2 regions of the Erwinia magellanica genome follow, and region 1 is predicted to be linked to the other one. Evidence: predicted binding sites of a transcription regulator. Region 1 holds the regulator's gene; the other holds the start of a gene.
What was found. The regulator PurR, encoded in region 1, represses purine synthesis genes. The targets are predictions, from matches to a motif close to CANGCAAACGTTTGCNTG.
Positions count from the first base shown of each region.

Region 2: AAH450_RS19915 (nucleobase:cation symporter-2 family protein) is a predicted target of PurR. The motif match lies at 1,251-1,268, and genes of this name have one in related genera.

Region 1 is NZ_JBCHVC010000001.1:905,778-908,916, forward strand. It holds gene punR (DNA-binding transcriptional activator PunR) at 1-809, shown strand, start outside; gene purR (HTH-type transcriptional repressor PurR) at 882-1,907, opposite strand; gene cydH (cytochrome bd-I oxidase subunit CydH) at 2,179-2,268, shown strand; gene AAH450_RS04185 (C40 family peptidase) at 2,306-3,124, opposite strand.
Region 2 is NZ_JBCHVC010000007.1:107,946-111,084, reverse strand. It holds gene AAH450_RS19915 (nucleobase:cation symporter-2 family protein) at 1-1,199, opposite strand, end outside; gene AAH450_RS19910 (SDR family oxidoreductase) at 1,364-2,026, shown strand; gene recG (ATP-dependent DNA helicase RecG) at 2,105-3,139, opposite strand, start outside.

The DNA of each region.
Region 1 (3,139 bases):
CCGTGCGGCAGCTGGAGGAGTGGCTGGCAGTACCCCTGTTTGAACGGCGGCACCGGGATGTGGTGCTGACCGAAGCGGGACGGGTATTTGTGCAGGAAGGGCGAAGTGTTATCAAAAAAATGCTCGCCACCCGGCGGCAGTGTCAGCAGGTGGCCAACGGCTGGCGTGGACAGATCAATATTGCCGTCGATCGGATAGTCAAACCTCAGCGCACGCGCCAGCTGGTGGTGGACTTTTACCGCCATTTCCCCGACATGGAGCTGCATCTGTCGCCAGAGGTGTTCAACGGCGTCTGGGATGCGCTGGCCGATGGCAGGGTTGATGTGGCCATTGGGGCTACTCAGGCTATACCTGTGGGCGGCCGTTTTGCCTTTCGCGATATGGGAGCACTGAACTGGCGCTGCGTGGTGGGAGCAGATCATCCTCTGGCGCAGCACCGGGAGCAGGTTATCAGCGAAGAGGCGATCCGGGAATGGCCCTCGCTGGTGCTGGAGGACACCTCGCGAGCGCTCCCCAAACGAACAACCTGGACCCTGGATAATCAGCGGCGGCTGGTGGTGCCAGATTGGGAAAGTGCTTTCGACTGTCTGTCAGCCGGGCTGTGCGTGGGCATGGTACCGGGACATTTTGCCCGGCCTCTGTTGAAACAGGGCACACTGCACGAGCTAAAGCTGGCAGCCAGTTTCCCCGACAGCCCCTGCTGCGTCAGCTGGTCTGAACAACAGGCGTCACCGGCGCTGAGCTGGCTACTCGATTATCTGGGTGAGAGCGATACGCTGAACAGCGAATGGCTGCGCGAAGAGGAGTAAAAAGCCTGAACAGCGCAAGCCGGGGGTAAAATATGCCCCTGGCTTGCAGCAGGAAAGAGGCAGGCAGAAGGCTTAGCGGCGGTAATCCAGGAAAGGACCGTCAGCGACCGAGCGACGTTCGATCAGGGAAGGATGTACCTCAATGGTCTGCGGATCTTCCCGTTTGCTGGTGATACGGTCCAGCAGCATATCGAAAGCGGTCTCGCCTAAGCGCTCTTTAGGCTGATGAACGGTAGTCAGTGCTGGTGTAAAGTAACGGGCGTTGCGCACGTTATCATAACCGATCACCGATATATCCTGCGGAACCCGTAACCCCATCTCGTCCGCAGCGCAAATGGCGCCCATGGCCATGACGTCACCGCCACAAAAGACCGCCGTTGGTCGCTGTTTCTGCGATAAAATCTGCTGCATCGCCTGATAGCCAGACTCCGGTTCGAAATCTCCCTGCACCAGCCACTCTTTACGGAGCGTAATATTGGCTTCAGCCAGCGCCTTCAGGAAGCCGGCATGGCGGCCGCCACCGGTATTGCGCTCCATTTGTCCGGGGATCACGCCGATATCGCGGTGACCCCGATCGATCAGGTAGCGCCCGGCCAGATAGCCGCCCTCAAAAGCGTTATCCAGCACGGTATCGGTGAAGTCTCCGCGAGACTCGCCCCAGTCCATAACGACCATCGGGATATTGCGGTTCTCTTCCAGCATTTTGATCAGCGGATCGGGATACTCAGAGCACATCACCAGCAGACCGTCCACGCGCTTTTGCGCCATCATCGACAGATAGGCCTGCTGCTTTTGCAGATCGTTATGGGCATTGCCCAGGATCAGGGTATAGCCTTTTGCGAAACAGCGGTTTTCCACCGCTTCAATAATCTCGGCAAAGTAGGGCGCTTCGCTGGAGGTGGCTAACAGACCAATAGTTCTGGTGTGATTAACCTTAAGGCTGCGGGCCACTGCACTGGGGGAATAGTGCAGCGATTTAATTGCAGCCCAGACGGCCTCCCGCGTCTCTTCGGCGACAAAGCGGGTTTTATTGATGACGTGGGAGACGGTGGTGGTCGACACCCCGGCCTGCTTTGCCACATCTTTAATTGTTGCCATGAACTAGCTACTCCTGCGCTTATCTCAACGTGTTGATAAGCCTGTTGTTAATCGTTTGCCTGAAAAGAGTAAAACCTGACGTCTTAAATCGGTTTAAGTTGCTGTCGGATTCGTCAGGAAGGAAAAGAGTGGTCGTCCGCAGAATTGTGACTGAGCGGACGTTGCGCAACAAAAAGAATTCTAACAAGGCTGAGCAGAGAAAACGAGATTTTTACCGATAAGTATGGGAAAATTGATAACACTATTAACTGTAGGGCTATTCAGAGGATATATGGATACCGATTTAAAGTTCTCATTACTGACCACGGTTTGCGCTTTGGTGATGATTATGGCGTTCAGCTTTACCGCCATCATGCACTAACTATAAAAGGGGCCTGATCGCAGGCCCTTTATAACGCTTAGCGGATGGTTTTCGGCGTCATCATCCGACGGGCGCCAATATAGTGACGCTGCCAGTAATCCTCGCCCAGCGCGCTTACCTGAATATCCTTGCCGGTACGGGGGGACTGAATGAACTTACCGTCACCCAGATAGACGCCAACATGGTCAGCAACCCCGCGTCCATTAATGCGGAAGAAGACCAAATCCCCTTTTTCCAGCTCATCACGTTTGATCGAGGCGGCATCGCGCAGATGATACATTTCGTTAGCGGTGCGCGGGATTTTAAACTTCACCAAATCCTTATAGGCATACCAGACCAGCCCGCTACAGTCGAAGCCGGTTTTTGGTGAGGTTCCGCCCCATTGATAGGGTTTACCCAGCTGGCCCATCAGTTTGTTCATCGCAGTTTCACGAGCTTTCTGATAGCGGGCACGATGCGCCTTGCTCAACTTCAGCGGTGCCGGGTCGAGATCGGCTGTCAGCGCTTCCATTTGTGCTGCTTTACCGCGATGCCGTCCGTAACGCTTTTTACTGCCATTAACGCTTTTCTTTTTATATCTGCCGGGAGTAACGGCGGCCGTTGCCGGAGAGGCTTTCTTTTTAAGCTTGAGCTTTGACACGGAGGTTAAGCGGGATTTCTTGCTGGTGGTCTCTTTAACTTTTTTTGTGGAGCTTGCTTTAACCGGCCTGCGTTTACGTCGCTCATCTTCACGGGCTGGCGTACCAGCATCCTTCTTATGATGGCTGGCATTAACAGGGGCGTGTGGCGATGCGTGCGCCACGTTAAAAAAGAGCTGAGCAAACGCCAGCAAAAAGAGGGTGATGAGTAAACGCATCGTTACCATTAACAG
Region 2 (3,139 bases), on a different contig from region 1:
TCACGAGAAACAATACGAACGCCCGATGCGGCTATTGTACCAAACATCACCAGGGTGGCACCGCCCAGCACTGGCTCTGGAATATGCTGCACAAAGCCGCTTACCGCCGGGAACAAGCCCAGCACTATCAGCATCAGGGCCACGACAAAGCCTACGTAGCGACTGGCGACACCCGTCAGCTGGATCACGCCGTTGTTCTGGCCAAAGCAGGAGTTAGGGAAGGTGTTAAAGAGGGCAGAGACAAAGGAATTCAGCCCGTTTGCCAGCACGCCGCCTTTCAGTCGCTTCATATACAACGGCCCGCTGACAGGCTGCTCTGAGACATCTGAGGTCGCCGTGATATCCCCAATGGTTTCCAGAGAGGTCACCATAAAGACCAGCATCAGCGGGATCAGCAGGTTCCAGTCAATACCCAGCCCGTAATAGAAGGGCGTTGGCAGCGTAATCATCGCCTGATTAACCGGCGTGGTATTCTCCGGCAGCATGCCCAGCGCCCAGGCCAGCAGATAACCCACCGCCATTGCAATCACCAGTGAGGCGACGCGCAGATAGGGGTTACGCTGACGATTTAACAGCACAATCACCAGCAGCACCGCGCCCGCCAGCATCAGGTTTTTGGGGGCGCCAAAGGTGTGGTTGCTCATCGCCGCGAAGCCGCCGCCAATAGAGGTTAATCCAACCTGAATCAGCGACAGCCCGATAATCATTACCACAATGCCAGAGACCAGCGGGGTAATGACCCGGCGAGCCAGATGCAGGAAGCGGGAGAGGATCATCTCGGTGCAGGAGGCCAGCATCAGCGTGCCAAACAGCGTTGCCATCATCACCGGCACATCCGCTCCGCCATTTTTCAGTGCCATGCCGCCCATAATCAGCGGTGTTACAAAGTTAAAACTGGTTCCCTGAATTGACAGCAAGCCGGATCCGACCGGCCCCCAGGTTTTGATCTGTAGCAGTGAAGCCACACCTGAAGCAAACAGCGACATACTGATGATGTGCTGCGTATCCTGAGCGGGAAGGCCCAGAGCTTGCGAAATGAGTAAGGCAGGGGTGATCACCGCCACAAACATCGCCAGCAGATGCTGACAGGCGGCAAAAAGCGTCTGGGGGAGCGGCGGGCGGTCCTCCAGTCGGTAAATCAGCTCACTGTTGGCTGCATGGGAAGTGCTACGGCTGGCTTCAGGGATATTGGCAGACATCTTCTGGGTTCTCTGACGAACAAAGTGGCGATTTTAATCGTAAGCGGGTCAAAAGCAAACGTTTGCTGGCGAGAAAATAGAAGGATCAACGGCGTAAGCCAGCGAAACGCTGAGCTTTTCACTAAGCTATACCCTCACAGGAATATTTGGTGGGAGAGAGTGAGATGCAGGTATTTATTATTGGTGCAACGGGAGGCGTGGGCAGCCATTTAAGAAAGCGTCTGGTTCAGGCGGGCCATCAGGTAAAGGGAAGCTGTCGACGTGACGCGCAGGCTGATGAACTCAGGGCAGATGGCGTAACGCCCGTTAATCTTGACCTGATGACCACCAGCAGCGAAAAGCTGGCCGAGGCGATGAGGGGCTGCGACACCGTCGTGTTCACCGCAGGCGCTGCCGGAGCAGGCATCGAATTAACCGACGGCATTGATGGGCGGGGCTGCAAATTTGCTGCTGAAGCGGCCAGGCTGGCAGGCATCAAACGCTTCCTGTTGGTCTCTGCGTTTCCGGAAGCGGGGCGCGCTAAAAAGATCTCCCCCACCTTTGAGCACTATATGCAGGTGAAAAAGCAGGCCGATGTGATGTTGGCGGCTACCGCGCTGGAGTGGGTTATCCTGCGTCCGGGCACGCTGGTGAACGAGCCGGGCACCGGTAAAGTGCGGATCGGGCTGGCTATTCCTTATGGCACAGTGCCAAGAGAGGACGTTGCTGCTGTATTACACAGCCTGGTGGAGCAGCCTGAAGTAAAACGGGTCATTCTTGAGCTGACTACGGGCGAGCAGCCGGTGAATGACGCTGTTGGTGAGATAAAGAGATATAGCGGTCAGTAAATAAAGCGGCGCAGCGGCTGTAATGGCCGCTCTACCCGGAGATAATAACAAATGCCCGGAGCGGCAGATAACGCGCTATCAGGCGTTAGTGTAGCGCTGAGTCTCTGGTAGCCAGCGCTCGATCAGGGCCTGAGCCTGTTCGGGGTAATGCTGGTGGATATGCCGCGCCACCCGCTGTACTTCCGGGATCATCGCGCCATCACGCAGCAGATCCGCCACTTTGAACTCCGCATTACCGGTCTGTCGGGTGCCCAACAGTTCGCCCGGCCCGCGGATCTCCAAATCACATTGCGCAATGACAAAACCGTCGTTGCTGTCGCGCAAAACCTGCAACCGCTTTTGCGCCGTTTTGCTCAGCGGCGCCTTATACAACAGCACACAGTGAGAAGCCACCGACCCACGGCCCACGCGTCCGCGAAGCTGGTGCAGCTGCGCCAGACCCAGCCGTTCCGGATTTTCGATAATCATCAGGCTGGCATTGGGGACATCTACCCCGACTTCAATCACCGTGGTGGCAATCAGCAGATGAATATCGCCCTGCTTAAACGCCTGCATTACCGCCTGCTTCTCTGAAGGCTTCATCCGGCCATGCACCAGACCCACCTGTAGCTCCGGCAGTGCCAGCTTCAGCTCTTCCCACGTTGCTTCTGCCGCCTGCGCTTCCAGCTGCTCAGACTCCTCAATCAGGGTACAAACCCAGTAAGCCTGGCGTCCTTCATCGCTGCAAGCGCTTTTCACCCTGGCAATAATATCCGGCCTGCGGGTATCTGGAATCGCTACGGTGGTCACCGGCGTTCGGCCTGGCGGCAACTCGTCAATAGTCGACGTATCAAGATCGGCATAGGCGGTCATCGCCAGCGTTCGGGGGATTGGCGTTGCCGTCATAATCAGCTGATGCGGATGGAAGCCCTGCTCTTCGCCCTTTTCCCAGAGTGCCAGACGCTGATGAACGCCAAACCGGTGCTGTTCATCGATAATCACCAGCGCTAAGCCGTTGAACTGCACCTGCTCCTGGAAAATAGCGTGGGTCCCTACGATCATCGAGACCTGGCCGCTGGCAATCGCCTCCTGTTGCGCCAGGCGTGCCTTCCCCTTCTGCTTACCGGCCAGCCA